3 regions of the Arthrobacter sp. NPDC058127 genome follow, and region 2 is predicted to be linked to each of the others. Evidence: riboswitches for the same ligand, from Rfam matches in the RefSeq annotation. Region 2 holds a riboswitch; each other region holds the start of a gene.
What was found. Region 2 has a riboswitch for thiamine pyrophosphate ahead of ACFVTG_RS09780 (ECF transporter S component). Riboswitches for the same ligand answer to the same signal wherever they lie in the genome.
Positions count from the first base shown of each region.

Region 1: another riboswitch for thiamine pyrophosphate. It lies ahead of thiO (glycine oxidase ThiO); the one in region 2 lies ahead of ACFVTG_RS09780 (ECF transporter S component).
Region 3: another riboswitch for thiamine pyrophosphate. It lies ahead of thiD (bifunctional hydroxymethylpyrimidine kinase/phosphomethylpyrimidine kinase); the one in region 2 lies ahead of ACFVTG_RS09780 (ECF transporter S component).

Region 1 is NZ_JBHVTT010000003.1:316,259-326,575, reverse strand. It holds gene ACFVTG_RS07640 (DEAD/DEAH box helicase) at 1-828, opposite strand, end outside; gene ACFVTG_RS07635 (RNB domain-containing ribonuclease) at 1,119-2,639, opposite strand; gene thiE (thiamine phosphate synthase) at 2,677-3,366, opposite strand; TPP riboswitch at 3,393-3,512, shown strand; gene thiO (glycine oxidase ThiO) at 3,504-4,844, shown strand; gene thiS (sulfur carrier protein ThiS) at 4,841-5,077, shown strand; gene ACFVTG_RS07615 (thiazole synthase) at 5,081-5,887, shown strand; gene ACFVTG_RS07610 (4a-hydroxytetrahydrobiopterin dehydratase) at 5,948-6,613, shown strand; gene ACFVTG_RS07605 (hypothetical protein) at 6,664-6,966, opposite strand; gene ACFVTG_RS07600 (DUF3107 domain-containing protein) at 7,003-7,227, opposite strand; gene ACFVTG_RS07595 (TetR/AcrR family transcriptional regulator) at 7,278-7,916, opposite strand; gene moeB (molybdopterin-synthase adenylyltransferase MoeB) at 8,020-9,231, shown strand; gene ACFVTG_RS07585 (SDR family NAD(P)-dependent oxidoreductase) at 9,265-10,257, shown strand; gene ACFVTG_RS07580 (glutamyl-tRNA reductase) at 10,274-10,317, opposite strand, start outside.
Region 2 is NZ_JBHVTT010000005.1:117,583-127,899, forward strand. It holds gene ACFVTG_RS09755 (Na+/H+ antiporter subunit E) at 1-41, shown strand, start outside; gene ACFVTG_RS09760 (monovalent cation/H+ antiporter complex subunit F) at 38-316, shown strand; gene mnhG (monovalent cation/H(+) antiporter subunit G) at 306-785, shown strand; gene ACFVTG_RS09770 (DUF4235 domain-containing protein) at 782-1,042, opposite strand; gene ACFVTG_RS09775 (NUDIX domain-containing protein) at 1,094-1,867, opposite strand; TPP riboswitch at 2,016-2,152, shown strand; gene ACFVTG_RS09780 (ECF transporter S component) at 2,229-2,858, shown strand; gene ACFVTG_RS09785 (ABC transporter ATP-binding protein) at 2,858-4,507, shown strand; gene ACFVTG_RS09790 (energy-coupling factor transporter transmembrane component T) at 4,504-5,310, shown strand; gene ACFVTG_RS09795 (UDP-N-acetylglucosamine 1-carboxyvinyltransferase) at 5,520-7,043, shown strand; gene ACFVTG_RS09800 (glutamate--cysteine ligase) at 7,148-8,449, shown strand; gene ACFVTG_RS09805 (O-succinylhomoserine sulfhydrylase) at 8,462-9,670, opposite strand; gene ACFVTG_RS09810 (rhodanese-like domain-containing protein) at 9,671-10,081, opposite strand; gene ACFVTG_RS09815 (DUF1737 domain-containing protein) at 10,078-10,317, opposite strand, start outside.
Region 3 is NZ_JBHVTT010000001.1:656,832-667,148, forward strand. It holds gene ACFVTG_RS02935 (hypothetical protein) at 1-744, opposite strand, end outside; gene nadD (nicotinate-nucleotide adenylyltransferase) at 752-1,372, opposite strand; gene ACFVTG_RS02945 (hypothetical protein) at 1,428-1,661, opposite strand; gene ACFVTG_RS02950 (glutamate-5-semialdehyde dehydrogenase) at 1,741-3,111, opposite strand; gene proB (glutamate 5-kinase) at 3,108-4,298, opposite strand; gene obgE (GTPase ObgE) at 4,288-5,877, opposite strand; gene rpmA (50S ribosomal protein L27) at 6,021-6,284, opposite strand; gene rplU (50S ribosomal protein L21) at 6,345-6,653, opposite strand; gene thiD (bifunctional hydroxymethylpyrimidine kinase/phosphomethylpyrimidine kinase) at 7,074-8,594, opposite strand; TPP riboswitch at 8,586-8,682, opposite strand; gene ACFVTG_RS02980 (Rne/Rng family ribonuclease) at 8,843-10,317, opposite strand, start outside.

The sequences.
Region 1 (10,317 bases), on a different contig from region 2:
GACCTCGATCTTGTCCATGCTGTGGGCACGGTAGATCAGCTGGCGGATGTCTCGCTTGGTCAGGCCTTCGTCGTTCGGGTCGGCGGCACGGATGTGCGTGGGCTGCGTCATGTAGCGGCGGGCCATGGCAATGACCGGGCCGGGCATGGTTGCCGAGAAGAGAAGAGTCTGGCGGACGGCGGGAGTGCCGGCAATCAGCGTCTCCACGTCCGGAAGGAAGCCGAGGTCAAGCATCTCGTCTGCTTCGTCGAGAATCACCATGCGAACGTTCTTGAGGTTCAGGTGCTTCTGCTTGTAGAGGTCGATCAATCGGCCGGGCGTGCCGACAGCAACCTCGACGCCCTTCTGCAGGGCTTCGATCTGGGGCTCGTAAGCGCGGCCGCCGTAGATGGTAGCGATGCGGGCGTTGCGCTTCCGCGATGCTGTCTGGAGGTCGTTGGCCACCTGAACGGCGAGTTCACGGGTAGGAACAATCACGAGGGCCTGGGGTGCGCCCGGGACAGCGAGCTTTTCATGGCCGGCGTCGCCGGGTCCGACGACGCGCTGCAGCGCCGGAATGCCGAAGCCGAGGGTCTTTCCGGTGCCGGTCTTGGCCTGGCCGATGATGTCGTGACCGCCCAAGGCCACCGGGAGGGTCATGGCCTGGATGGGGAAGGGGTGGGTGATTCCGGCATCGGCGAGGGATTCAACGATGTCGGCGCGGACGTTGTAGTCGGCGAAGGACTTTTCTGCGATCTCGTGCGGTGTTTCGTCCGAGGAAATGGTTTCCTCGGGTTCGATCGTTTCGGTTCCGTCTGTCAGAACTTCATGGGTGTGCAATTCACTCACAGTGGAGTTTTCCTTATTCATTTTGGGCTGCGCTGCGTGCTCAACGGTTGTGGCCGGGCCGTTCCGGAGCACGAATGGGCGCAAGCAAATCCAGTGGAAGCCGATCGCGGGCTATCTAAATACTGGCACTGGGGACCAGCTGGTGTATCTCAAGATCGCGTAGGGGCGGGCTTGTTGATGTCAAGAAAATTAACTGAATCAACGACCGGGCATCCATTACTACTCACACAGTCTAGCGTCTGGGGGCAATAAACCCCGGATCGCGGTTCCAGGCCTGCGAACTGAGTGCGCTACGGGAGCAGTTCGAAGGTGATTTCGCGGGTGGCGATGTCCGCGTCAAGCAGTTTCACACGGACCTTCGTACCGGACTCCATTTCGCCGTCGCAACGAGCGGTGACCGCGGGTTCGGCGATCTGGACGATGCCGTAGGGGCCGTGCGGGGCTCCGTTCCCATTGCCGTTTCCGTTGTTGGTGTGGTTCCCGTTGTTGTTCCCGTTGCCGTTTCCGTTGTTCTTGGCGGGTTTCGATCCGGAGATCACGACGGCGTCGAATTCCTGTCCGATGTGGTTCACCAGGAGTGCTGCCTCCACGGTGTCCAGGGCCAGGCGCTCCATTTTGGCGGCAAGCTGGTCGGATGACGCCATGATCTCGGGCAGGCTCGGCAAAGCGTCCCTGGCCCATGCAGGGATCTCTGTTCCATTACTCAGTGCTTCGCAGATGACCAGGACAAAACGATCGACCAGCCTGCGCAATGGCGCCGTGGTGTGGGCGTACGGTGCGCCGATGGCTGACTGCATGACGCTTCCCGGTACTTCGCCGTCGAAAGGCGTGTAGCCGGCGCCGCGGAAAAGCAGCCCCGCGGAGTGGAGGATGGCCAGTTGCCGGGGGTCCTTGGCGTCGAGGGTCCGCAGGTACTCGCCATAGCTGGTCCCCTCGGTCCAGGGCTTGCCGAGTGCCCCCGTTTGCCGTTTGAAATGGAGCAGCGAGCGTTCATCGGGCGCCGGCATGGTGCGCAGGATTCCCACTTTGCCGTCGAGCATCAGTTGCGCGGCGGCCATCCCGGTCATGAGGGAAATCTGGGCGTTCCAGTCCTCCACCGGCAGCGAGGGAGCTGCGACGATCCTGTACCCCTCGCCGTCGGGCAATTGGACGATTTCCTGTTCAGGCATGTTCAGGCTTGCTCCGCCGCGGCGGCGTTCGAGTTCCACCCGCTTGAGCCCGACGTCCTTGAGGAGTTGGAGGACCGGATCGGCCGTTCCGGAATCGATCTCCGCCTGGACACCCTTGTAGTTGAGCTTCGCGCGGCTGCGAACGCTTGCCCGGCGGACGGAGACGGTGCGGAACTCCGCCTCGGCATCGAGTTCGAAGTCCCATACAAATGCGCCGCACGTTTGGCCGGCCAACAGGCTTCCGGCATGCTCGCTGATGATCTCGGGGTGCAGCGGTATGCGGCCATCCGGGGCGTAGTATGTTTGCCCCCGGTGGCGGGTCTCGGCGTCGAGCGCTCCTCCGGGCGGCACAAAGGATGGCACATCGGAGATGGCGTAGAGAACCCTGTAACCATCGCCGGAACGGTCAATGAAGAGGGCCTGGTCCAGATCGGTGGAAGAGGCCGGGTCGATCGTGATGAACGGAACGTCCGTGAGGTCCTGCACCGGCAGGGTGTGTCCGGAAACCGCGGCTTCGGCGTCACGCAGCGCTTCAACGGGATAGCCGGCGGGCAGCTCGAGTTCAGTCCGAAGCGCCGCCAGTGCTTCCGCGAGCCGGTTCGACGTTTCACTGACATTCGGGGCTATCCGCTGATGTGACACGAAAGTCAGGGTAACTCCAAAATCTTTCGGCGTCTCGCTAGGCCGCCGCTGCGTCAAGGGCGGCCAGGAGTGCCTGGGCCGCCGCCGTCGGATCCTGTGCTTCGGTGATGGCTCGCACCACCACGATGCGGCTGGCGCCGGCCCGCACTACCTCTTCCACGTTGCTGAGATCGATGCCGCCGATCGCAAACCAAGGGAGCACAACACCGCCGACGGTCTCCTCGTCTGCCTGCTTCACCGCGTTGGCGGCGTACTTCACCAGATCGAGCCCGACGGCGGAGCGTCCGGGCTTGGTGGGGGTGGCCCATACCGGCCCGACGCAGAAGTAGTCCAGCCCGCTGCGGCCGGGTGATGCGGCGATGGCTGCGTCAATCTGTTCCGGCGTGTGCGTGGAGAGCCCGATGATGGCGGGGTCGTGGAGCAGCTTCCGGGCCGCCCGCAGTGGAATGTCCTTTTGGCCGATATGGAACACCGGTGCGCCGGAGAGGGAAGCTACGTCCGCGCGGTCGTTGACGGCCCAGAGACGGCCGTGGCGGTGCGCCACGGATTGCAGGATCTCCAGGAGCTCCAGTTCCTCTGCCGCTTCGATGGTCTTGTCGCGCAGCTGGATGATGTCCACGCCGCCCTCGAATGCGGCGTCGACAAACTGCTCAAAATCACCCTGTTGCTTGCGGGCGTCGGTGCAGAGGTAGAGGCGGGCGGTGGTGTGGACATCGTGCTGGGTCATGGAAACAGAGTAGTTCCTCTAAACTGGGCTGGTACCGCGGGAGCCGCGGCGGCAGTCACAATCGCCGCGCGGCTGAGAGGGCTTCAGCGCCGACCGCTTGACCTGATCCGGCTAGTACCGGCGTAGGGAAGGACTCCATGGACGAAGTAAACACCCGGCACGAACCCCTGCGCGCGTCCCTGCACGCGGATGTGGCGGTGATCGGAGGCGGTGTCATCGGCCTTGGCATCGCGTCGGAAGCCCGAAGGTCCGGCCGCTCGGTTGCCCTGATCGATCCCGCACCGGCCAGCGGAGCCACCTTCGCGGCGGCGGGCATGTTGGCGCCCGTCAGTGAACTGCACTACCAGGAAGAGGACCTCCTGGAACTCATGCTCGAATCGTCGGCATTGTGGCCGGACTTCGAACACAATGTGACTGGCTCAAGTGCCGGACGCAGCACGGGTTACCGTACGACGCCGACCCTCGCCGTCGGCGCGGACGCTGCGGACCGCCGGGCGCTCGCCGACCTCCGGGACGTGCAACTGGCCAACGGCCTGCTGGTGGAATCCGTGCCGTTGCGCGAGGCCCGGGAGCGTGAGCCGCTGTTGAGCCCGCAGATTTCCTGTGCCTTCGACATCCCGGGCGACCACCAAGTGGATCCGCGCCGGCTTTCGGCCGCGATCCTTGGCGCACTGGCAGACCACCAGCCGGGCAATTCCAGCTGGATTGCGGGGGCCGAGGGCGGTTTTGCGGTCCACGACACGGCGGCGGGCCTCTTGTGGGAGGACGGACGCGTCGTCGGGGCCGTGCTTGGCTCAGGCGTCAAAGTGCTCGCCGCGGAAACCGTGGTTGCCAACGGCCTGGGCGCCGCCCGCTTGAAGGGCCTGCCGGATGGATTGTCGCTCCCGTTGCGTCCCGTGTACGGCGACATACTGCGGCTGCGCGTCCCGGACCAGCTGCAACCTCTGGTCACCGCCACAGTGCGGGGAATCGTGCGCGGAGTGCCCGTCTACATCGTTCCCCGCGAGGACGGGACAGTGGTGATCGGCGCAACGCAACGTGAAGACGGATTGTCGGCGTCCGGGGGAGCGGCCAACCCGGTGTCGGCGGGCGGTGTGTACCAGTTGCTCCGCGATGCCCAGGTACTGGTCCCGGCCGTGGCTGAACTGGAGCTCCTGGAAGCAACTGCCCGCGCCCGTCCGGGCACTCCGGACAATGCACCGCTGCTGGGCCGTGTAAGGGTAAAAAGTGCCGAAAGGGTGGAAGGAAGCGAAGGGACCGTGCCCGGACTCATCGTGGCGAGCGGATTCTTCCGCCACGGCGTCCTGCTCACTCCGGCGGCGGCGAAAATCTGCGTCGGGCTGATGGACGGCACCGCCGATCCCCGGTGGAGCAAATTCCGCCCGGACCGCTTCTCCCGCCCCCTTTCAGCAGCAAGGGCCTCCACAAACGGCCCATCGGCCGATACCTCGAATCCCCTTCCGAAGGACCACGCATGAACATCAAATTGAACGGCGCAGACCACACGCTGAGCGACGACGCGTCCGTCACCACCCTCGTGAGCCACATCACCGGTCGGGTTGTGGACTCGAGCGGCCAGGCGGCCGACGGACGCAAGATCGGCGTCGCCGTCGCACGCAATTCCGAAGTGGTGCCGCGCAGCCAGTGGGCGGCAACCGCGCTCGCAGAGGGCGACGAACTCGAAATCGTTACCGCAGTACAGGGAGGCTGAACCATGACCACGGCAAGCACTGAAGCAGCAAGCACCCGGACCGACGCCCTGGTGATCGACGGTGTTGAGTTCGGCTCGCGCCTCATCATGGGGACCGGCGGAGCCCCGAGCCTGGACGGACTGGGGGCAGCCTTGCTGGCCTCGGGCACCGAACTCACCACCGTTGCCATGCGGAGGTACTCACCGACGGAAACAGGTTCGCTGTTCCAGTTGCTCGTGGACCACGGCATCCGTGTCCTGCCCAACACGGCCGGCTGTTTTACCGCCAAGGATGCTGTCATGACAGCCGAGCTTGCCCGGGAGGCCTTGGAAACGGATTGGGTGAAGCTTGAGGTCATCGCGGACGAGCACACGCTCCTGCCGGACGCCGTGGAGTTGGTGGACGCAACCGAGAAACTCGTCGACCGCGGATTCAAGGTCTTCGCATACACGAACGACGACCCCGTGCTGGCACTTCGCCTCGAAAACCTCGGAGCCACTGCCGTGATGCCCTTGGGCGCGCCCATCGGCACCGGCTTGGGCATCCTGAATCCCCACAACATCGAGCTGATTGTGTCCCGCGCTTCTGTGCCGGTAGTGCTCGACGCCGGCATCGGCACCGCGTCCGACGCAGCGCTGGCCATGGAGCTCGGCTGCGACGCCGTGCTGCTGGCCACCGCGGTCACCCGTGCGCAGAACCCGGTGCAGATGGGCGAGGCCTTCAAACACGCAGTCATCGCCGGTAGGCTGGCGAAGCAGGCGGGCCGCATCCCGCGCCGGGAACACGCCCTGGCCTCCTCGGCGATGGAAGGCCGGGCCGAGTTCCTCTAGCGGCCCACGCTGGCCTCTCCGGGGATTCCTGCGAATTTCCCCGTCAGCGAAGGAGCCACCATGGCCGGCAAGGATGACGTTCTTAGCAGGTCCGCGATCGACGACGCCTTGGCGGAGCTGCCGGACTGGCGGTACCGCCTTGGCGGCCTCGTCACCGTCTATAAATCCCCGACGTCGGCTGCCGCACTGGAGCTGGTTGCCGCCGTCGGGCGCATCGCCGAGCAGCAGAACCACCACCCGGACCTGGACTGGCGCTTCAACCGGGTGTTCGTCCGGTACACCTCCCACGACGCCGGGAGCGAGGTGACCCGGCGCGACGTCCGGGCGGCCACGAACGCCAGCCAGGTGGCCGCGGAAGCCGGGGCAGTGGCCGAACCCGGGCTCTACCGGACGGTTGAAGTCGGAATCGACACCCCGGATCCGGAAGAGATCTCGGAAGTCTGGAGGGTGGCGCTCGGCTACCGCAAAGGCCGCTTCGGAGACCTCGAAGACCCGTATGGGCGAGGGCCCAACGTGTGGTTCCAAACAACTGAAACACCCAACCCGAACCGGATCCACCTGGATGTGCACAGGAGCCAGGCTGAATCGGGACCCGCCATGGAGAAAACCGCGGCGACGGGTGCGTTAATGGACCGTGACCACGCACCCAAATGGGTGGTGGTCACGGATTCACAAGGAAACCGGCTGTGCCTCTGCACCGAAGCAGGTGACGGGCCGGATCTGTAGATTGAGCCGAAGCGGTAGAGCCGCGGCGCCAGCTAGGGTCTCGCCGCCAGCTAGAGCCTGAGGGCCGCGGTTAGCTGGGCGGTGTCGTGCCGGGCCCGGTGGCGGCCCAGGAAGTACGAGACCACCGCGGCCGCCACGGTACCCAAAATGACGGGCAGGACCCACGGGATCCACGTCACCCCGGGCTGGTAGCCAAAGCCAAGCTGGATGAAGATCATCCAACTCAGCATGGCGACGGCCAGGGAAACACCGGCGGGCAGGGCGATGCCATATGTGCCACGGTGTTTGTCATTTCCCCAGACGATGAAGCCTGAAGCGATGGTGGCTAGCGCCACGATGACAAGTGAGAGCATGCGGACTCCTGGCTCGCTGGTGTTCTGACGTATGAGCTAGAGCGCGCCGAAGCCGACCCGGCGTACTTCTTCGGCACCGATCTCCACGTATCCGAGGACGTTGCCGGGAACGATGACCTGACGGCCCTTTTCGTCGGTCAGACGCAGGTCCGTGCCATTGGCAATGGCGTCGCCCACGATCTTGGCAACAGCCTCGGCATCCAGAGCGGATTCCAGCACGATCTCACGGCCAACGTTCTGAATGCCGATCTTTACTTCCACAGCAGGGCCTCCCAGCCAATCAAGAATTTACTCAGTCCTCTATTTGTAGCCTAGGACTCTTTCGGGAAGCGACTGATTCCGCGCCAAGCTAAACGGTAGATCAAATCGCTGGCGACATCGAGGTCCAAATCGCCATCGGTCTCAAGCCAATACCGGGCACTGACCTGCGCCATTCCTGCTAAGCCCCGGCCGAGCAACTGGGCCTCCAGCGGGGGCAGCTTGGTGTCTTCGGCGATGACCTTGGCGACGGCGTCGGCGAAAGTGCGGTTGAAAGTTTCCAGCCGGGAGCTGACGTCCGGGTCATTGATGAGATCGGATTCGAAGACGAGCCGGTGGGCTTGGTCATCGCTCGCGATGAAACGGTAGTAGGCGCGCATGACGGCCTGGACGCGTTCCTTGTTGTCCGACGTCGAATTGAGTGCCGTCAGCATCTGGTCCGTGAGCATGGCCAGGTGGCTGTCGAGGAGGGCCATGTAGAGCTCCCGCTTGGACGGGAAGTGTTGGTACAGCACCGGCTTGCTGACATGGGCGGTCTCGGCGATTTCGTCCATCGCAGCACCATGGAAGCCGTTGGCAACGAAAACTTCCAAGGCGGCGTTCAAGAGCTGGGCCCGGCGCTCATCGCGTGGCAGCCTTGCCGAGCGTGGCGAACCGATCCGATCTTGCCTGACCTGTGCCTCCTGTTTGATACGTGCACTCTCAGCCACTTGTCTGCCGCCTTTCCTTTGCAGTTATGACCACAATACTGCGCAGTAATATGACCGGGCGGCAGCGGCAGGCATACTTTGGAGTATGGCCACTATTTTTGCTGCCCAAACGTTGCCGCCCTCTCCTTCTTCAACGCTGCCGCCACTCGTGGAACCGGCCGCGGGGCTGACCACCGAAGAGGTCGAACGGTACTCGCGCCACCTCATTATTCCCGAAATCGGAGCGGCCGGTCAGCGTCGGCTCAAGAATGCAAAAGTCCTCGTGATCGGGGCAGGCGGGCTGGGCTCTCCGGCGTTGCTGTACCTCGCCGCCGCGGGGGTGGGGACGCTCGGAATCGTGGACGACGACGACGTAGACCTCAGCAACCTGCAACGCCAGATCATCCACGGCGTCGGCGATGTGGGCCGGCCGAAGATCGAATCGGCACGTGACGCCATCAAGGAACTCAATCCGCTGGTCAACGTGCAACTGCACAACGTGCGCCTGGACTCCTCCAACGCTTTGGAGATTTTCTCCGGCTACGACCTCATCCTGGACGGCGCAGACAATTTCGCCACCCGGTACCTGGTCAACGATGCTGCCGCGATTCTCGGCAAACCGTACGTCTGGGGATCCATTTTCCGCTTCGACGGCCAGGTCAGCGTGTTCTGGGAGAAGCACGGACCCAGCTACCGGGATCTGTATCCCGAGGCCCCTCCGGCCGGTTCGGTCCCGTCCTGCGGCGAAGGCGGCGTGTTCGGCATGCTGTGCGCCGCTGTCGGCTCGCTCATGGTGACGGAGGCAGTCAAGCTGATCACCGGCGTCGGGCGCTCCATGCTGGGACGCGTGGCGCTCTTTGACGCGCTCGGCGGCAGCTGGCGCGAAATCAAGGTTTCGAAAGACCCGGAGGCCGAGCCGATCACCGAATTGACCGACTACGAAGCCTTCTGTGGCATCACCCCGGCGCCCGCGGGCGACTCGGTTCCGACTGTGACCGCCACCGAACTTTCGGGAATGCTCGAGGCCCGCGCTGCGGGGGAGCGCGACTTCGAACTGGTGGATGTCCGCGAGATCGGTGAACACGAGATCGTGAGCATCGACGGTTCAGTGCTCATCCCGCAGGGACGCATCCTGGCGGGAGAGGCATGGACGGAACTGCCGCAGGACAAAGAGATCGTGTTCCACTGCAAGGGCGGCACCCGTTCCGCCGCGGTGCTCGCGGCCGCACAGCGCGCCGGCTACACGCGCGTGAGCCACCTCGACGGCGGGATCCTGGCGTGGGTGCACGACGTCGAGCCGGGCAAACCGGTTTACTGAACCCACAATGCTGGTGAGCGCGAAGGTCCCGACATGATTGAGGAATCCATGAACACACCGCAATACCCCATCGGATCGGGTTTCGGCCACGGATCGACGGCGTCGGACGTTTTGGCGGGAGTGGACCTCCACGGCAAGACGGCAATTGTCACGGGCGGGTATTCCGGGCTCGGACTGGAAACGGTGAAGGCCCTGTCCTCCGCTGGAGCCCGGGTCACAGTTCCCGCCCGGCGTCCCGAACACGCCACGGAAGTCCTCGCCGCGGCCGGCCTGGCACCGGAGCAAGTCACCGTGGAGGCCTTGGATTTGGCCGATCAGGGGGCAGTGAAGGATTTCGCGGTACGCTTCCTGGAATCGAACCCAACGCTGGACATCCTGATCAACAACGCGGCCATCATGGCCAGCCCGGAACAGCGCGTGGGTCCGGGCTGGGAATCCCAATTCGCCACCAACCACCTGGGCCACTTCACGCTCCTCAACACTTTGTGGCCCGCACTGGCAGCTTCCGGTTCTGCACGCGTCGTGTCCTTGTCCTCCACCGGGCACAAACTCTCGCCCATCCGTTTCGAGGACATCAATTTCGAGAACGGCTACGACAAGTGGAAGGCCTACGGCCAGGCAAAGACGGCCAACGCACTGTTCGCCGTCGAGCTGGACCGCGTGGGCAGTTCCTCCGGGGTGCGGGCCTTCGCGGTCCATCCCGGCGGCATCATGACCGAGCTCCAGCGCTATCTTCCCCGCGAAGAGATGGTCGCGGCGGGTTGGATGGACGACGCGGGCAATGTCCGGGAGGGTTTCAAGACTCCGGAGCAAGGAGCCGCCACGTCCACGTGGGCAGCCACGTCGCCGGCCCTGGCAGGCATGGGCGGGGTGTATTGCGAAGACTGCGACATCGCCAAGCCCACGGACCCGGCCTCGCCGCTCGCCCGATACCAGGGAGTGGATGCGCACGCAGTGGACCCGGAAGCCGCGACAAGGCTGTGGGCCGTGTCTGCGGAAATGACGGGTGTCAACGCGTTCGCGTAGAGCGGGATCGTGTGGGCTAGGCGCTTTCAGCCTGCTGGGGTGCCTTTTGGTGGTCCACGG
Region 2 (10,317 bases):
AGGCCGAAGGCTGGCCTGCAACGAGGGGAGCCGGCTCATGAAAGACATCGTGCTGATCGTCACGGCGGTGATTCTTAGCCTCGCGGCGGCAGGCGCGATCTACAGGATCGCCGTCGGGCCTTCATTGCTGGACCGGGTGCTCGCCTCAGACGTGCTGCTCGCCATACTGGGTGCCGCGCTGGCCATCGACATGGCCGTCAACAGGCACCTCAACAACCTCGTGCTGCTCGTCGCGCTGACGCTGATCGGGTTCATCGGATCGGTGACGGTGGCCCGCTTCGTGGCCGACCGGAGGGGACAAGTCAATGACTCCTAACGCCACCGGAGCGGACGCCGTCATCGATGCCGTCACCGCGGTACTGCTGATTGTTGGTGCCCTGATGTCATTGGGCGCGGCAATTGGACTGTTGCGGTTCCCGGACCTCATGAGCCGCATGCATGCAGCTACCAAGCCCCAAGTGCTGGGGCTGTTCCTTGTCTTGGCGGCCATGGGGCTGCAGATGCGCGAATGGTGGGTTTGGCCGGTCCTCGCGGTCGCTTGGATTTTCCAACTGCTGACTGTGCCCGTGTCCGCACACATGGTGGGCCGGGCAGGGTACCGGACCAAGCACCTCCACCCCGAGCTTCTCAGCACAGACGAACTCGAGGCCGTGGTGCTGCGGGCTGCCGGTCAACGGGCGGCGGAGAAAGCTCAAGAAGCGGGCTCGGCAATGCCCCACGCTGGGAACGCCCGCAACGGCGGGAGCGCAGGTCCTAACGGCGTCAACGGCGGGCCGTCAGCCTAGACGATGTCCTGCGTCTTCGAGAAGCGGGAGATGGCGCGCTGGGTGCTCCGGCCGGCGAGAACCTGGATGACGGCACTGACAGTTGCCGAAATCAGGGCGAAGGTCAGCGCTGAGCGGAGGCTCGTCTCCATGTCGTCGTGTCCCTTGGGCGGCTTGTTGCCCGTGGTTTTTTCCCACAGCGCGTTGACGAGCTTGGTGCCGACAAAGCCTGCGCCGATGCTCACGCCGGTGCCGAGCAGTTTGATGAGGAGGTTCATTCCGGGACTCCTTGCGGGTGGAAACAGGACCGTCCCCAGCCTAACCCCACTTCAGGGCAGTTCCGGAGCAACGGATGGGGCTTGGCGCCTCAGCCGGAAGAACTCCTGCAAGGCTCCCGGCTTTGGACGCACGGGAACAATGTCACGGTCTTCGGCCAGCACCGCTTCCACCGTGCCGAGGGCGAGGAGCTCATCCAGTAGCGCCAGCGTGGGTGGCATGAGCTTGAGCGTTCCGGCGGCTTCGGCATCCAGGATTCCGCGGACCGGCATCCACAAGGACGATGACGCTTCCGTGGTCTGGTGCCTTGGCTCGGCTCCGGAAACCGGGCAAGCAAGGTAGAAGTACGTGTCGAAGCGCTTGGGCTGGTCCGGCGGAGTGACCCAGTTGGCCCATGGGCGGAGGGTGGCGGCGTCGAGCTTCAGCCCGGCCTCTTCGAACACCTCACGCTGCGCGGCCGCCAGTACCCGGCCCGCGTTGAACCGGGCGGAGGAAGGCTCGACGGCGATGCTGCTCCGGTGCCATGCGGCGGCGTGGCGCTCGACGACGTCGTCCGTGAAGTCCCAGCCGGAGCTGTCCGCCTGGTCCACTCGTCCGCCCGGGAAGACGACCATTCCGGCAGCGAAATCCATCGTGGACACCCGGTGCTGGACGAACACCTCCAAAGCCTGCGCCGCGTCTCCAGAGCGCCCAGGAACTGCGGCATCCCGGAGCAGGATCACGCTCGCGGCGAGCCTCGGTTCGGCCACTGTGGTGCTGTTCGCTTCGCCCATGCCTGCCAAGACCGCTCCTTTGCCCGCTTGCTGTGTCACATTCTGCTGGATCATTCTCCCAGTTTCTGTGGCCGCCCGCGCCATTCCGGGCCGGACTGCGCTCGCCCGGCAAATGATCCAGGGGAATCCGTCGGAACGCTTTTTGCCGCCGCGCCCGCAACCCCTCCAAGGTGTAAACTGAACCACGCCCAAAAGGGTGGATTGATAACGACAGGGGAGCGCCGCCGTCGGGCTCGCAGCAATGCGGCACGGAGGACGGGCGCTGAGAGTGCGGACAGCCGCAGACCCTCGAACCTGATCCGGCTAGTACCGGCGCAAGGGAGTCGAGTTCTCATAGTGTCCGGAACCGGCGCGGCGGAGGCCGCTCGCAGGCAACCGGGGAACACTTTCCCCTCCTGTTCCTCAGGAGGACAAAATGACTGGTATTTCTGCAAGGCCGGGCCTCACCAAGCCTGGTTACAACTGGCGCGTCGTGGACATTGTTGTGGCGGCACTGATCTCGATCGCCGGTGGCGTGATCTTCTGGGCATGGGACCAGATGGCTCTGGTCGCCACGCCTATGTCCGCCGGCTACCCGCCCCTGAGCGGCCTGATCGCCGGCGGCTGGATGATTCCGGCAGTCTTGGGCATGCTCATCGTCCGCAAGCCCGGTGCGGCAATTTTCTGCGAAACAGTGGCCGCCACGAGTGAGCTCATCATGGGTTCGCAGTACGGCACCACGGTGCTGATCTCGGGCCTGCTCCAGGGCCTCGGTGCGGAACTCATCTTCCTGGCCTTCATGTACAAGAAGTTCAACCTGCCTGTGTCCCTGCTGGCCGGTGCCGGTGCGGGCCTGTTCTGCGGTCTGAACGACTCCTTCCTGCCGTGGGGCTGGAACATCGCCTACGAACCGGTCGACAAGCTCGCGTACATCGTGTTTTGCACGATCTCCGGGGCCGTCATTGCCGGTGCCCTGTCCTGGATCGCTACCCGCGGCCTGGCCAAGACTGGTGTGCTGAGCGCGTTCGCGTCCCGCAAGGCCGCTTCGGAGCCCGTCTTTTCCTGATGCCCAGTCCTGATTCCGGCACCTCTGCCGTGGTGCGACCCGCCGCCATTTCCGCGCAAGGCTGGGGCTGGCGGCACGCCGGCCGCACCACGCAGGCCATCCACGCCCTCGACCTGGACATCCGTCCCGGCGAGCGTGTTCTGCTGCTTGGCCCCTCGGGCGCAGGCAAGTCGACCCTCCTGCATGCCCTGGCTGGCGTGTTGGGCGAGGAAGGGGACGACGCCGACGAGACCGGTTCGTTGCTCGTGGATGGTGTTTCGCCGAAGGCCCAGCGGGGCCGTGCCGGACTCATGCAACAGGACCCCGAAACCCAGGTGGTGCTTTCCCGGCTGGGCGACGACGTCGCGTTCGGCGCCGAAAACCTTTGCGTGCCGCGGGAAGAAATCTGGAAGCGGGTCCATGAAGCGCTCGACGACGTCGGGCTGCGGCGTAGTGCCGGTGGCAGTGCGAGCGGCAACTTTGCGCTCGACCACCCGACGTCGGCCCTCTCGGGCGGGCAGAAACAACGCCTTGCGCTGGCCGGCATCCTCGCGATGCGGCCCGGCTTGATCCTCCTGGACGAACCGACCGCCAACCTGGACCCGGCCGGAGTGTTGGAGGTCCGCGATGCCGTGGGCCGCTGCCTGGACAAGACGGGCGCCACCTTGGTGGTGGTGGAGCACCGGGTTTCGGTCTGGAAAGACCTTGTGGACCGGATCGTGGTGCTCCAGCCGGGCAGTTCCTCCTCCACGGGAGTCTCGACGCCGGCGGTGCTCCTGGACGGCGATCCGGACACCGTTCTGGCGCAAGCAAGGGACATGCTCACTGCTGCGGGCGTTTGGGTGCCCGGGTACGTGCCGGCCACCCGGCCACGTTCGGGAACAGGCGCCGGAACGGCGGCCGGCTCCGGGGCGGGGAACGGGGCGTGGAGCTCCGCGGCGAGGAACGCGGGAGAGCTACTGCTCGCCACCCAGGAGCTCGCGGTGTCCCGCGAGCGGTCACGACGCCGGGGGTTCAAAACCATCCCGCCCCTTCCCGTGCAGGCCGGACTCAACGCCGAAGTGTTCGCCGGGCGAGCGCTGACCATCACTGGCCCCAACGGCGCGGGAAAATCGACGTTCGCTTTGACTCTTGCGGGGCTGTTGGCGCCGGTGTCCGGGGCGGTGACTGCCGCCGTCGGGCTCAGCGACGGTGCCGGCACTGACCCGTTCAAGTGGAAGGCCCAGCAGCTGATCTCCCGCATCGGGACCGTGTTCCAGGAGCCCGAGCACCAGTTCGTCACCGGCCGGGTGCTCGACGAGCTCATGTTCGGCCCCAAGCACCTTGGCCATGGCGAGGAGCGCGTGGACGAGTTGCTGGAGCGGCTGCGCCTGAGGCATCTCGTGGACGCCAATCCGTACACGCTCTCCGGCGGCGAAAAGCGCCGGCTATCGGTGGCCACCGTGCTTGCCGCGCATCCCCGCGTCCTGGTGCTGGACGAACCTACTTTTGGCCAGGACGCGAACACGTGGGCTGAGCTTGCGTCGTTCCTGTCGGAACTGCTCGACGCCGGCACATCCGTGGTTTCCGTGACCCACGACCAGGAATTCAGCTCCGTCCTGGGCGGCGCCGAGATGCGGCTCGAGCCTGCATTCCAAGGCGGCGCCCGGCAGGAAGCGGGTGCGGCATGAGGGACGCACTGACCCTGCGCGGCAACAATGCCCTCCTGACACGCGCGAATCCGCTGGCCAAGTTCGTGTCGGTCTTCCTGATCACCCTGGTGTTGGCGTTGTCCATCGACTTGGTGTCAGCCTCGACCGCGCTCCTCGGCGAACTGGCGTTGTTCCCCCTCGCGGGGCTCACCGTGCGCTTGCTCTGGCAGCGCGGCTGGCCCTTGATTATCGCGGCCGCGCTCGGAGGTTGGAGCACCGCGATCCTGTCGGCGGACAGCGGAAGGATACTGCTCGACGTCGGGATCTGGTCTATCAGCGAAGGCTCACTTCAGCTGGGACTCGGCTTCATGCTGCGTGGCCTGGCCATCGCGCTGCCAGCCATCCTCCTCATGAGCTGCACCGATCCGACCGACCTTGCCGATGCCTTGGCGCAGAAGGCGAAACTGCCGCACCGTTTTGTCTTGGGCACCTTGGCTGCGCTGCGGCTCGTCGGGCTCATGGCGGAGGAATGGCAGACCATCGGCATGGCACGGCGCGCGCGGGGTGTCGGCTCGCACGGGAGCCCGCCGCAACGGTTCAAGGCCATGCTCGGCCAAAGCTTCGGGCTGTTGGTCCAGGCGATCCGTCGGGCGTCCCGCTTGGCCGTGACCATGGAGGCGCGGGGCTTCGGCGGCGGACGGCGGACCTGGGCACGCGAATCCACCTACAGCCGCCTGGACGTCTGGGTTCTCGCTGGCGGGCTGGTCATTGCGGCCGCAGCCGTGCTCGCGGCCCAATGGGCAGGGACGTGGCACTTCGTCTGGCTGAAGCAGCCCAACTGACTCGCATTTGTTGTCGTTTTGGGGCCTCATAACGACAACTACTGCGAGTTACTTGGGTGGACGAGTGGCTGGCTTCTGGTGGCCGCGAGCAAACGCAACACGCAGGCTTTGGACCACGCATATCGCACGAGACGACTATTCTCCAGCATAATCGGCGTGTTGTGTCACAAAACCTCCAGTCCGTAGACCATCCGTGATATTTATTAGTCATGACGCAACCGACTGCCGAACATGTAGGTCTCCTTCTTCGCGACGCCCGTGGCGAAAAGGGCTGGACACAGGGACAGCTCGCTTCGGAACTGGGTACCAGCCAAAGTGCCATTGCCCGTATGGAGCAGGGCAAGCAGAACCTCAGCCTACGCATGATCGAGCGCCTTGAGTCGATCTTCGGGCGAACTATCGTCAAGGTCGGCAAACGGCAGATGACCCACCTGCGTGTGGAGGGCGGACGCACGCTCTCCGGCTCGGTGGACGTCAACAGCAGCAAGAATGCCGGCGTCGCCCTGCTCTGCGCGAGCCTCATCAATCGCGGCACCACCACTTTGCGCCGGCTTGCCCGGATCGAAGAAGTCAACCGGATCGTCGAGGTCTTGACCTCCATCGGTGTCGAGTGCACCTGGCTGAACGGCAACGATCTGCGCATCCGCCGCCCGGAGACCCTTGACCTCGCCTCCATGGACGTGGAGGCCGCACGCCGCACCCGCAGCGTCATCATGCTGCTCGGCCCCCTCCTCGATGAGGCAGCCTCATATCAACTGCCCTACGCCGGCGGTTGCGATCTCGGGACTCGAACCGTGGAACCGCACATGCAGGCGTTGCGGCAGTTCGGGCTCTCGGTGGAGGCCAAGGCCGGCTTCTATTCGGTACAGGCCCCACCTGCCGACGGCGACCACCGCACCTTCGTGCTCACGGAGCGCGGCGACACCGTGACCGAGAACGCCATCATGGCCGCCGCACACCGCAGCGGTACCACGGTGATCCGCAATGCCAGCCCCAATTACATGGTGCAGGACCTCTGTTTCTACCTGCAGAGGCTCGGCGTGGTGATCGACGGCATCGGGACAACCACCCTGAAGATCACGGGCCGCCCGGCGATCGACGTCGACATTGAATACTTCCCTTCGGAAGACCCGATCGAAGCCATGAGCCTGATCACCGCGGGCATCGTGACCAACTCGGAGGTCACCATCTGCCGGGTCCCCATCGAGTTCATGGAGATTGAACTTGCCACGCTTGAGCAGATGGGCCAGCAGCTCGACATCTCCGGCGAATACTTTGCGCGCAACGGACGGACTCGCTTGGTGGATGTCACCACCAAGCCATCACGCTTGCGTGCGCCTGAGGACAAGATCCATCCGATGCCGTTCCCAGGGCTGAACATCGACAACTTGCCGTTCTTCGCGGTCATCGCAGGCAATGCCGAGGGACAGACCATGATCCACGACTGGGTCTACGAGAACCGTGCGATCTACTTGACCGAGCTCAACAAGCTCGGTGCCCAGGTTCAACTGCTCGATCCGCACCGCATCTATGTCAATGGTCCGACCAAATGGCGCGGCGCGGAAGTCGGATGCCCCCCGGCACTCCGACCCGCAGCTTGCCTGCTGTTGGCCATGCTGGCGGCCCGCGGCACGTCCGAGTTACGCAACATCTATGTGATTGAGCGCGGATACGAGGACCTGGCCGAGCGGCTCAACACTATTGGTGCCAAGATCGAGTACTTCCAGGACTGACGCGCGTCGGATTCTGCACGATTCGGACTTCCAGCAGAATCATTCGGGCGTGCCGCAAAATCCCGATCTGTCTCCGCAAGGCCGCCATGGCGCACAATGGATCCGTGCGCACTTTTGGTGTGGAAGAGGAATTGCTGATCGTCGATCCCGTGACCGGCGAGCCGCTCGCCCTTGCCGACGCGCTCCTCTCGGGCCCCGCCCAGGACGGCCCCGAAGGCCGCGATGGCTCCGGCCACCATGACCCACCCCACGACGGCCCCGCGCTCGACGGCAACGGCAGCCCCGAAATCGGGCCTGCCCTTGAGGAGATCGACGGTCCCGATACCGGCCTAAGCCACGAGCTCAAGCTTGAGCAGATCGAAACCCAGACCCGGCCATGCCGCAGCTACGCGGAGCTCTTGCACCAGATCCGCAGGGCCCGGGGCCTCGCGAGCCACGCCGCACGGCGCCACGGCGCAAGGATCGCCGCGTTGGCCACATCGCCCGTGGACGCCGCGTTGCACACCACTCCGGATCCCCGGTACGCCATCATGCTCGAACGCTTCGGCATCACCGCACACGAACAGCTCACCTGCGGATTCCACGTGCACACCTCGATCGAGTCCCCCGAGGAAGGTGTGATGGTCCTGGACCGCATCCGGGACAAGCTCGCCGTCTTCACCGCGATCAGCGCCAATTCACCCTACTGGCGGGGGCTGGCCACCGGTTTTGAGAGCTACCGGACGCAGGCATGGAACCGCTGGCCGTCCTCGGGGCCGTCGGCCATCTTCGGTTCCTTGGCTGCTTACCGGAGGGTTGTCAGGAGGCTCATCGAAACGGGAGTGTTGCTCGACGAGGGGATGGTTTACTTCGACGCCAGGCTCTCCCGGCACGTTCCCACAGTGGAGGTCCGGGTGGCCGATGTCTGCCTACGGGCCGAGGATGCGGCGCTCCTCGCAGTGCTCGTCAGGGCCTTGGTCGAGACTTCTGTTCGTGAGTACCATGCCGGAATAGAGCCGGCGGCCGTACCCACGGCGCTTTTGCGGATGGCGTCCTGGCAGGCAAGCAACTTTGGACTACGCACCGAGCTGCTGGACTTCGGAACGTTCCGCCCGGAGCCCGCCGCGGACGTCGTCTGGTCGTTGGTGGAGTATCTGGAACCTGTGCTGGCCGAGCAGGGTGAATTCGACCTGGTCCAAACCGGAGTGGCAGCGATCCTGGGCCGTGGCAACGGCGCCATCGAACAGCGTGGTGTCGCTGAGCGCTGGAGCGAGAGCAACGGGGGCGCGCCCGACGCCGCCGGGCTGGCCGCCGTCGTCGAGCACGCTGTTCAGATCACGATGCGCTCAGAGCGGGACGAGAGCGACACCAAGCCGCAACCCGTCCTCACTTGGGTGCGCCAGGACTGGCGCGAAGCGCCGGGCTAACCCGGCGCCCGGCTAGACCTGCTTGAGGGCCCGCTCCAGGTCCCCGATGAGGTCGTCCACATCCTCCAGGCCCACCGAAAGCCGCACGACGCCGTCGCTCAGGCCAATGGCCGCGCGGCCTTCCGGACCCATGGCGCGGTGCGTGGTGGTGGCGGGGTGGGTAATAAGGGACTTCGAATCGCCCAGGTTGTTCGAGATGTCGATGACGGCGAGCCCGTCCAGCAGCGCGAAGGCGGCCTCTTTTGCCGATCGCCCGGCAGAGGGGAGCAGCTCCAAGGTGAGCACGGTTCCGCCGGCCTTCATTTGCTTCGCGGCGAGCTCGAACTGCGGGTGCGACTTCAGGAGCGGGTACTTGACCCAGCTGATGGCCGGCTGTTCCTCAAGCCATTCGGCGATCCGCAACGCAGATGCCGAGGAGTGATTGACGCGCAGCGCCATCGTCTCCAGGCCCTTGGTCAGGACCCAGGCGTTGAACGCGGAAAGCGACGGCCCGGTGTGCCGCATGAGCTGCTTGACGGGACCGTCGATGAATTCCTTGGTGCCCAGGATTGCTCCGCCAAGGACCCGGCCCTGGCCGTCGATGTGCTTGGTGCCCGAGTAGACAATCACGTCTGCGCCGAGCTCGCCGCAGCGCTGCAGCAAGGGGGTGGCGAAGACGTTGTCGACGACGACGGTAGCGCCGGCTGCGTGGGCCAGCTCGCTCACCGCGGCGATGTCCACGATTTCCTGCATCGGGTTCGACGGCGACTCGAAGAACACTGCGGTTGTCGGCTCGGACAGGGCAGCACGCCACTGGTCCAGGTCAGGCCCGTCGACGAAGACGGTCTCGACACCCCAGCGCGGCAGGATCTCGTTGAGGATGACGAAGCAGGAACCGAAGAGCGAGCGGGCGGCAACCACGCGGTCACCGGCAGCCAGCAACGCACCGAGGGCGGTGAAGACTGCGGACATGCCCGACGCCGTCGCGAAGCACGCTTCGGTGCCTTCGAGCAGGCGGAGGCGCTCCTGGAAGGTGGCTACGGAGGGGTTGCCGTAGCGGGAGTAGACGAAGCGCTCGTCCTCGCCCGTGAACGCGCGCTCTGCAGCTGCGGCGGATTCGTAGACGAAGCCGGAGTTCAGGAAGACGGCCTCGGACGTTTCCTGGAAGTTGGTGCGGTCAAGGCCGCCGCGGACTGCCTGGGTGTCAGGGCCCCAGCCGGCGGCGTCAGGATTGAAAGTCACTTAGATGTTCCCCAGGTTCGTTGGAAGTCCGCGGTTTTTCCAGCCGTTCACGGTTCGCTCGCCGTAGCGGTCCGGTTCGCCCTCAAAGCCCTCAAGGACGTTGTAGGCGGTGTAGCCGGCCTGCGTTGCGGCGATCGCAGCGGCGATGGAACGCTGGCCGGAGCGGCAGAGGAAGACCAATTCGGTGCCGTCCGCTTCGGGAGCCTGCTGCTTCAGATCGTCGATGAAGCGTGAGTTGGGGATCCCGCCGGCCAGGTTCCACTGGATGAACAAGGGATCGTTCTCGGTGGCTTTGGTGTCCGGGATCCCGATGTGTGCCCACTCGCCTTCCGTTCGGACGTCCACCAGGATGGCGCCTTGTTCCAGCTTGGCCCAGGCGTCGTGCGGGCTGAGGTCGCCTGCATAGCTCATGCGTGGCCCTCGCCGTCGAACTCTTCATCAAGCTGGTCTACTGCATTGGCAACTGCGGCATCCGCGCTCGCGATCGCCGCGGGCAGGACGACAGCCTGGGCCACGATCACGTCGGTGCCGTTGAAGGTCGCGGCCGGACTGCCGTGCAACACATATCCCTCTGCGAGGGCGGTGGAAATCCGCTCGCAGAATTCCTTGGTGTCAGGGCCCGTGACGAGACGGTAGGAGAGTTTTTC
Region 3 (10,317 bases), on a different contig from region 2:
CTGCTTGGCCATCGCCCTCTTGTTGAGGATCGCCTCGCGTTCAGCCTGGGCGATTTGTTCAGCCAAAGCAACCGGATCGGCCGGCTCAGGGTCGGTTCCGGACACCTCGGATTCAGCCGCCGGGACTTTCTGCACGGCTGATTCCATTGCCGCGATGTGCTCAAGCTTGTTGGACTGATTGTTCGCCTGGGCAGCCAAGAGCTCGCGGGCCATCAAGGCCTGTTCCACCGTCATTTCCGGTGCACCGGGAGGAGGGCCTGCCGTAACGCGGACACCGCCGCCAGGCAACACGCCCGGGCGTTCAGGGCCGGGCTGCTGCTTGCCGGGAGTCTGCGCCAGGCTGCTGGATGTCCTCGGCCCGGATCCTGGTGCGGCCACCACGGGGATCGCCGAGGTGCCGGGGGCAACCTCCTCCTGCAATTGCTGCAGGCGCAACTGACGGCGCGTGGGTGGACCGCCGCGGGAAAGCTGCTGCTCCTTGTCCGCGAGTTCCTTGATGGCGCGGAGGGCTGCACGGTCGCGTGCACGCGCCTGGGAAGAACGTTCCGCGGAGGGTTTGGCGTCCAGCGGAGCATCGGCCACCCGGCGCACCCGATTGGCCGAAGCTCCACCGGACGCGTGGTTGGCGTCGTCGGTGGTAACGGCCTCGGCTACTGCGGGACTTGCGCCGGTTTCTTCCAGGCGTGCGTCCCGGGCTCGTCGAAGCTCGCGCCGGCTAGGGATGGGGGGCTGTTCCTGGCTCATTCAAAACTCACTCGGTACGGGCTTGGTGTTCTGATCCGGTCATAGCATGCAGGGGCTCCCCCATGCCGGGTTTGCCCGAGTACAGCTTGTATTTGGCGATGTACTGGACCACACCATCAGGAACGAGGTACCAGACCGGATTGCCTGCACCGACGCGGGCGCGGCAATCCGTCGAGGAGATCGCCATGGCGGGCACTTCCAGCAGGCTGACGTCCTCCCTGCCCATGCCATCAAGGACATGACCAGGCCGGGTGACACCGACAAAGTGCGCCAAGGACCAAAGCTCGTCGACGTCTTTCCAGGACAGGATCTGCGCCAGGGCGTCCGCGCCCGTGATGAAGAACAGGTCCGCATCCGGCCTCTGGGTCCGCAGATCCCTGAGGGTGTCGATGGTGAACGTGGGACCGGGGCGGTCCACGTCCACGCGGCTCACCGTGAAATTGGGGTTGGACGCCGTGGCAATGACCGTCATCAAGTACCGGTGCTCAGCTTCGCTGACCTGCTTGTGCGACTTCTGCCAGGGCTGTCCGGTGGGCACGAAGACCACCTCGTCCAAGCGGAACTTGGCAGCAACCTCACTGGCAGCAACCAAGTGGCCGTGGTGGATGGGATCGAAGGTCCCACCCATTACGCCCAAGCGAAGTCGGCGCCCCGTTTCCTCGAAGGGTTTTGCGGCGGAAATGTTAGTGACCCAGCCCTGGGTGCTTGGCCGGGTGCTGCCGGTGCGGGTCTGAGTGCTCGTCGACTGCGTCGTGACGGTTGCCGAGATTCGTGTAGGAGACTGCCACGAACATCAGGACCAGCAGGATGCAGAACATGGAGATGCCGAAGACGAAAGGAGGAACCCACAACGGCGCCGGCGCCTCGCTTTCGCCCCCTTGAGCGAGAATGGAAATGGCGATCTGCTGAAACTGCATTTTCTCCCCTAGCGGTTCAAAGGATTTCGACGGCGGATCCTCCCACCGTTCAGGACTTCTGTTCTATGTTACAGCGTCGCTAGCCCCGGACTTGGCCTTCACCTTGGACGATCCACTTCGTGGTGGTCAGCTCGGTGAGGCCCATGGGACCGCGTGCGTGCAGCTTCTGGGTAGAGATTCCCACCTCGGCACCGAGTCCGAGCTCGCCTCCGTCGGTGAAACGCGTGGAAGCGTTCACGATGACCGCCGCGGAGTCGATGTCCGCAATGAACTTCTCGGCGTTCGCCAGGTTGTTCGTCAGGATGGCTTCCGTGTGGCCGGTCGACCACTTGCGGATGTGCGCGACTGCCTCGTCGAGGTTGTCCACCATCGCAACCGCGAGGTCAAGGTCCATGTATTCCGTGGCCCAATCGACGTCGTCGGCCGGGACTGTTTCCACGGAACCGGACAGCGCCGCTTGAATCCGCGGATCGACATGCAAGGTGACCCCGGCGGCGCGCAAAGCGGTGGCAACGGCGGGCAGCACAGTGGATTTCGAGTGCACCAGGAGAGTCTCCACGGTGTTGCAAACGCTTGGACGCTGGGTCTTGGCGTTAAGCAGGATATCGACGGCCATCTCTTCACCGGCGGATTCGTCGATGAAGATGTGCACATTGCCTTCGCCGGTCTCAATGACGGGCACGGAAGAGTTGTTCACCACAGTCTGAATCAGGTCCCGTCCACCACGGGGAATCAGCACGTCCACCCGGCCGCGGGCACGCATGAGGACGTTGGCGCCCTCGCGTCCGAATTGGTCCACGCTCTGGACGGCATCGGCCGGCAACCCAACGGATTCCAGCGCATCGCGGAGGATGGTCACAAGGGCTGCGTTCGTGTGCGCGGCAGCCGATCCGCCGCGCAGGATCACGGCATTGCCGCTCTTCAAGGCGAGCCCGGCGATGTCGACCGTGACGTTGGGGCGGGCCTCGTAGATCGCTGCGACTACTCCCATGGGCACGTTGATCTGGCGCAAGCGCAGTCCGTTGGGGAGGGTTTGGCCCCGGACGACGTTGCCGACAGGATCCGGCAAGCCTGCCAGGTTTTCAAGGGCAGCCACGAGGCCGTCGATGCGGGCAGGAGTCAAGGTCAGTCGGTCCAGCATGGCAGCGGAGGTGCCGTTGTTGCGGCCAGACTCAACATCCTTCGCGTTGGCGGCGAGGATTGACTCCTGCTGTTCCCCGAGGGCGGCGCAGATAGCGTGAAGGGCGCGGTCCTTCCAGGCACGGTTCGCCTGGGCCATACGACGCGCGGCCTGCCGCGAGCGGTCCGCGATCGAGTGCACGGCCGCCTCCACCTGCTCAGGGGTGAGCGGCGCGGTTCCCAGCTCCGGAGTTTCCGGCACCTGGGCGGCATTGCCGGAAGTCAGGGCGTCGGTCATCACAGGAGAATCAGGGGTAAGGGCCTCAGTCATTCTCCAAGTTTAGTGGAGCGGGAGGGCTGAACCAGTACGAGGTCGTCAACATGAACAACTACGCGGTCATATCCGCGGCCAAGGTCCTTGGCGAGTTCCTTGGTTGAACGGCCAAGCATGCGGGGAAGCTCTTCGGCGGAGTAGTTGACCAGCCCCCTGGCAATGACGGTGCCCTCGGCAGAAACCATCTCCACGGGATCGCCCGGCTCGAAGTCTCCCTGCACCGACGATATTCCGGCGGGCAGCAGCGATGTGTGGCGGTCGCGCACGGCTTTGACTGCGCCGTCGTCGAGCACTAAACGGCCCCGGACGGAAGCGAGGTGGGCCAGCCACAGCAGGCGCACGGGCTTGCGGTTGCCGTTGATGGCGAACCACGTGCCCACGTCCTCGCCGGCCAGTGCGGCGGCGGCATTGGCCGTGGACGTCACGAGGGCGTGGATGCCGGAGCCTGCGGCGATTGACGCCGCCTCCACTTTCGTGGTCATGCCGCCGGTGCCGACGCCGGCTTTGCCGGCCTTGCCGATGGTCACGCCGACCAGGTCGGCGGGACCGGTGACGAGCGGAATGCGCTTGGCACCCAACGACGGCGGACCGTCATACAGGGCGTCTACGTCGGAAAGCAGGACCAACGCATCCGCCCGCACAAGGTGCGCCACCAAAGCGGCCAGGCGATCGTTGTCGCCAAAGCGGATTTCGTGCGTTGCCACGGTGTCGTTTTCGTTCACGACAGGCACGACGCCGAGGTTCAGCAGACGGTCAAGCGCCCGGTATGCGTTGCTGTGCTGGGTTCGCCGCATCAGGTCATCCGCAGTCAACAGGACCTGGCTGACCGTGACCCCGTGCGCCGCGAAAGCCTGCGAGTAGCGCGCCATCAAAAGCCCTTGGCCCACACTGGCTGCAGCCTGCTGCGTGGCGAGGTCCTTGGGACGCTTGGCGAGCCCGAGCGGTGCTAGACCCGCCGCGATCGCACCGGACGAGACCAGGATGATCTCCGTCCCGGAATTCCGCTTCTCGGCCAAGGCGTGAACGAGGGCAGTCAGCGCTTTCTCCGAGATGCCGCCTTTGATACTGGTCAGCGAAGACGAACCTACTTTGACCACGATCCGCTTGGCGCCGGCCAGTGCCTGGCGTTCCGCGGCGTCGTCGCCTTCCGTGACTTCAGCGATACGGGCCGTGCTAGTCGTCATTTTCGGCTTCCAGGCCGCTTTCCTTCAGGGGCTGGGCTGCACGACGGCGGCTGACGGACTCCGTCCAGATGCCCGCCTTGCGCTCGGCTTCGAGCTCGGCCCGCGCGGCAGCCTTGGCCTCGCGTCGCTCGATCTGCTCATCGCGCTTCTGCGAACGTGTGGGACGGTCGCCGATGTCGGCAACACGGATGTCCGTGCCTCGAGGCGTCGCCAGGAGTTCGGCGCCCGCCATCATGGTGGGCTCCCAGTCGAACACGACGCCGTCCTCTTCACCGATCACCACGGTGTCGCCCGGAACGGCACCCATCTTGAACAATTCGTTTTCGATGCCGAGCTTGGCCAGGCGATCGGCCAGGTAGCCAATGGCTTCCTCATTGGTGAAGTCGGTCTGCTTGACCCAGCGGACCGGCTTCTCCCCCAGCACGCGGAAGAGCGGCTCGAGGTTCTTTTCTTCGCGGCGAATCTTGAAGCCGGACTCGTTGACGGCACGGGGGCGGAGGACGGGGGCTGCGACCTTGGGGGGCGCAATGGCCACGGCCCTGCGGGCGGCCATGACAATCTCGCCCATGGCGAAGCTCAGCTGGCGCAGGCCTTCATGGCTCGTGGCGGAAACTTCGAAGACGCGGTAGCCGCGCTGTTCCAGTTCGGGACGGACGAACTCTGCCATATCCCGGCCATCAGGCAGGTCCACCTTGTTCAGGACCACAAGCTTGGGGCGTTCGTTCAGGGGGACCACTTCGCCGTCGACACCGGCGTAGCTCATGTCCACGGCGTACTTGTCCAGCTCCTGCTCGATAATCGCAAGATCCGAGAGCGGGTCCCTGTCCGCTTCCAAGGTTCCGCAGTCCAGCACGTGCACCAGCGCGGCGCAACGCTCAACGTGGCGCAGGAAGTTGTGGCCCAGGCCCTTGCCCTCGCTCGCGCCTTCGATCAGCCCGGGAACGTCGGCAATGGTGAACCGGACGTCGCCGGCCTGGACCACGCCGAGGTTGGGGATCAAGGTAGTGAACGGGTAGTCGGCGATCTTGGGCCGCGCCGCTGACATCGCCGCGACAAGGCTGGACTTGCCTGCCGAGGGGAAGCCGACCAGCGCGATGTCTGCGATGGACTTCAGTTCCAGGACGATGTCGCTGGAGTCGCCTTCAATACCGAGGAGCGCGAAGCCGGGAGCCCGGCGCTTCTGCGAAGACAACGAAGAGTTGCCAAGGCCGCCCTGGCCGCCTGCAGCGGCGATGAACTCGGTGCCTTCACCGACAAGGTCAGCAAGGACAACGCCGTCCTTGGTCTTGACCACGGTGCCGTCCGGGACGGGAAGCACGAGGGTTTCGCCGTTCTTGCCGCCGCGCCAGTCGCCCATGCCCGGGCCACCGTTGGTTGCGTGGCGGTGCGGTGCGTGGTGGTAATCAAGCAAAGTAGTTGTCTGTGCATCGACGCGCAGGATGACGTCGCCGCCATTGCCGCCATTGCCGCCGTCGGGTCCGCCGAGGGGCTTGAACTTCTCGCGCTTAACAGAGACACAGCCGTGGCCGCCTGTTCCGCCGGATACGTGAAGTACTACCCGGTCTACGAAGGTCGCCACGTGTTTCTCCTCTATGTGGAAATTACTGCTTGAAATGCGTTTGCCGGCTGATGCGCCGCCGCCCGCCCTAGTAAATTCTAGTGCGGTTAAAAAGACAGATGGAGCGGGCCATACGGCCCGCTCCACCCGTTCAGAACGTGTTATTACTCTGCAGCTGCAGCAGCAACGATGTTCACTACGCGACGGCCACGGCGAGTACCGAACTCAACCGCACCTGCCTGCAGGGCGAACAGGGTGTCGTCGCCACCGCGGCCGACACCGGCGCCCGGGTGGAAGTGGGTGCCGCGCTGGCGGACGATGATCTCGCCTGCGGAAACGACCTGGCCACCGAAGCGCTTTACGCCGAGGTACTGGGCGTTGGAGTCACGACCGTTGCGAGTGGAGCTCGCGCCTTTTTTATGTGCCATTTGAAATGCCTGCCTTTAAATTCTGGGGAATCTGTTGAAAACCTGAACAGCAACCAGTGGTTACTTGATACCGGTGATCTTGATCTTGGTCAGTTCTTGACGGTGACCCTGGCGCTTCTTGTAGCCGGTCTTGTTCTTGAACTTCTGGATGACGATCTTCGGACCACGGAGGTCTTCGAGGATCTCAGCCGTAACCTTGACCTTGGCCAGATCCGCAGCAGCGGAGGTGACCTTGTCACCGTCCACCAGGAGCAGTGCGGGCAGCTCAAGAGTGCTGCCGGCTCCACCGGGGACGCGGTTCAGGGTTACGTAGTCTCCAACGGAAACCTTTTCTTGGCGGCCGCCTGCGCGGACAATCGCGTACACCACTTGGGCACTCACTTCTCTCGACGTTTATTACTAAATTTGCGTGCGGAACCCCGATCCGAAAACGGGCCTGGTTCACGCTGTGCCTCAACGCCGTGGACTCCGGTACGGAATCCATGAGTCATCCCTTGAACAGTTCCAAATGAAACGTCAATTCCAAATGAAAGGTCTCTAGGGGCATAACCCAAGTGTTGGCGTAAGCACCGAAGATCTAGATTACGCTAGTTTCGCCTTCGGCTGCAAATGAGGCCAGGTCCGGAGGCTGCCACGTGATGGCTGCCACAGACTGGCTATGCCGCCATCCGGTACCGTGCCCGTCCACCTTACCCTGCCCGCCGGGAAAAGCTCGGATCCTCACCCCGACACGCTGCGGCGCCTGCCGAAACAGCCCTTCATCCCGTCCCTCCGCGACAGGAACCAAGGTCAGCTGTGCAGCCTTGGAGCATCGAAGAACGCAGTTTCATAGCGGCAGGATTGGGAGAAAGCCTCCATCATGGCCGCGCGCTCGGCCGGTGAGGCAGCCTGCGCGGCGGCATCCGTGAGGTCGATCGCCTTGCGGGTGGCCTCTGCGAACGCCTCGTCTGCGTAGGTGCGCAGCCAGTCGGCGTAAGGGTGCTCGTCCGACGCTCCTGCCTGGACATAGCCACGGTGGAGCTGCTGTCCCACCTCGGCGTACAACCAGTAGCAGGGCAGTACTGCGGCCAGCAGCACGGCATAGCTGCCCGACGCCGACGCCGCCAGCAAGTGGTCCACATAGGCCTTGGTGACGGGGCCCAGTTCTCGGCTTCCCTGGCGTCCGCTAAGCCAATTCCGATGCAGCTCGGACTCGACTTCGAGGCACATCTGCGAGCCGCGGGCCCAGAACAGCTGTTCGTTTTCGCTGGGGGCGAGCGCACTTGCACGCGCCAGGACCCGGGAATAGCCGTTGAGATAGATGGCATCCTGCGACAGGTAATAGCTGAACTGCGCTTCGCTGAGCCCACCGGTTTGCAAGTCCTGGATGAAGTCCAGGCCATAAATGGCCGCAAGCTCCGATTGGGCGGCGTCCCACATCCGGACCGCGAAGTCCCCCGGCTGAAGGGAGTGCTGGAGAGTGTGGAAATGATGGATGGGCCCGTTGCCCTTCCCCACCTCCAGCCTCTCGGATTGGGTCAGCGCCTCCTGAAGCCAGGGCTTGACTTCATGCAGGGCAGACTCCCAATCGCCGAGCCGCGCTTTTGCCGTCGCCATCGCAGACGACAGGGAACATCCCGTGCCATGGCTGTTGCGGGTCTCCACGCGTTGGCCGGCGAATTCCACCACGTCCTGGCTCAGGACTCCCCCGGTGTTGACCAGCGCATCGGGGCAGCCGGATCCTTGCAGATGGCCTCCCTTCACCAGGACGGTGTTTCCGCAGGCAGCGGCCAGACGTTTGCCTTGCTCCAACGCCGATGCCCAGTCGGTGGCAACAGGCTCGCCAAGCAGCATGGCCAATTCAGGAAGGTTGGGGGTCACCAAGTCGGCGAGGGGCAGAAGTTCCCGCAGTGCGGTTTCAGCGGACTCCGCGAGGAGCCGGTCGCCACTGGTCGCGATCATCACCGGATCCAGCACGACGACGGCGGGGCGCGCCTCGCCGAGCCAGCGGCGGACTTCGTGGATGACGGCCGCGTCCCCGAGCATGCCGATTTTGACGGCATCAACGGTGATGTCGTCGCTAATGGCATCCAATTGCTGCCGCAGGAACTCCACGGGAGGCACGTGAACGCCGGTGACTCCCTGCGTGTTTTGTACTGTGAGTGCCGTGATGACGGCCATGCCGTAACCGCCGTTGGCGGCAATGCTCTTCAGGTCAGCTTGGATCCCGGCACCGCCCGACGGATCCGAGCCGGCAATGCTGAGGACCCTGGGGATAGGGCGCTGGACGGCCTTGAGCGGGTAGACAGCCGAGTGTGCCGAAACAGTCATTCGAGACATCCCTTCGCCGGTGCTAACCGGACAGGTTCAACGGGTCTGGTCTCAGCCGGCTTGGTGCGCGGCACCCCGTGTCAGTCCCCTAGCTTAACCCGGATCACACCTCGCCCGCTGAAATCTCCCTTTGTAACCGCACTGTCGTGAGGTCCGGCAACTGGTCCGGCAAATGGGCCGGCAACGCCGAAGCCCCGGCGGTTTCCGCAAGAGCGGGAACGGCCGGGGCTTCGGACTAGGTACTGCGTTTAGAGTTCGGACTTGGGCACGCCGACTCCGAGAATGATCGGTTCTGCTGCCGCCGTCGGCTTGACCGGGGATGCGTCGGGCGCCTTGGCCTCGTGCGCGGCCCCACCGGAGGCAGCGGCTGCAACCTCGTGGTGCTCCACGTTGGTGGCGTTGGCGGCACCCTGGGCACGGCTGGCACTACGGTTGCGGCGGCCCCGGCGTCCACGCGAAGCCGACTCCAGGGATTCCCCGCTTGCAACGGCCGCGGGAGCCTCTGCGGGCGCTTCCCGGGACTCCGTTGCGGCCGTCGCGGTGTCCGGAGCTTCTCCGAGGCCCGCGAATGCCTGCGCCAACAGATCCAGGCTCATGGCAGGAGCGCCACTCGCCGGCTCTTCTTCGTGGTGGACGAAAGGCAACGCCACTTCCTCGCCGCCGAATCGCAGCACAGGCTTCGAGCGTTCCTCGCTACCCGAAGCAACGGCAGGAGCCGAGACCGGGGCCGCGGGTGCCTGCAGAGGGGTTGCTTCCGCTGCGTGCCCGTCGGCGAGCAATTCCGCCGCGTGGTGGAGTTCGTCGTCGTGCAGGTGGGCAGCGTGGGCCGCAGCCGCGATGGTCGCAAGGGCTGCGCGGGTGGCTGCCTGGCGGTTCGGATCAGTGGATTCCACGGAGTGGACCGGCACAGGAGGGGTGATCGGGAGCTCGGAAGTCCCCTGCCCTGTCCCCCTGCCGCGGCGGCGCTTGCGCTGCTCCGGGCGGACGGCCGGGAGTGACTCCGTGCGCGGGTGGTGGTGTTCAGCGGCCACCACGTTGGCCCGGCGATGCTCCACGGGCTCGTCATGCGTGACGATTCCGCGCCCTGCGCACGTTTCGCACTGCTCGCCGAAGACCTCAAGCAGGCCGGTGCCCATGCGCTTGCGGGTCATCTGGACCAATCCAAGCGACGTCACTTCCGCGACCTGGTGCTTGGTGCGGTCCCGGCCGAGGCACTCGACCAGGCGGCGCAACACGAGATCGCGGTTGGATTCCAGGACCATGTCGATGAAGTCGATGACGATGATTCCGCCGATGTCGCGCAAGCGCAGCTGGCGGACCACTTCCTCGGCGGCCTCAAGGTTGTTCTTGGTGACGGTTTCTTCGAGGTTGCCACCGCTGCCGGTGAACTTTCCGGTGTTGACGTCAACAACCGTCATGGCCTCGGTGCGGTCGATCACGAGCGAACCACCGGAGGGCAGGAAGACCTTGCGCTCCAATGCCTTGTGGATCTGTTCGTCCACGCGCCATGCCGAGAAGATGTCCTGATCCGACGTCCACTTTTCGAGACGTCCCACCAGATCCGGCGCCACATAGGTGACGTAGGCCTCGATGGTGTCCCAGGCTTCATCGCCGGAAACGATGAGCTTGGAGAAGTCCTCGTTGAAGACGTCGCGGACAACCTTGATGGTGAGGTCCGGTTCGCCGTACAGCAGTTCCGGGGCCAGGATCTTGGTAGATGCGG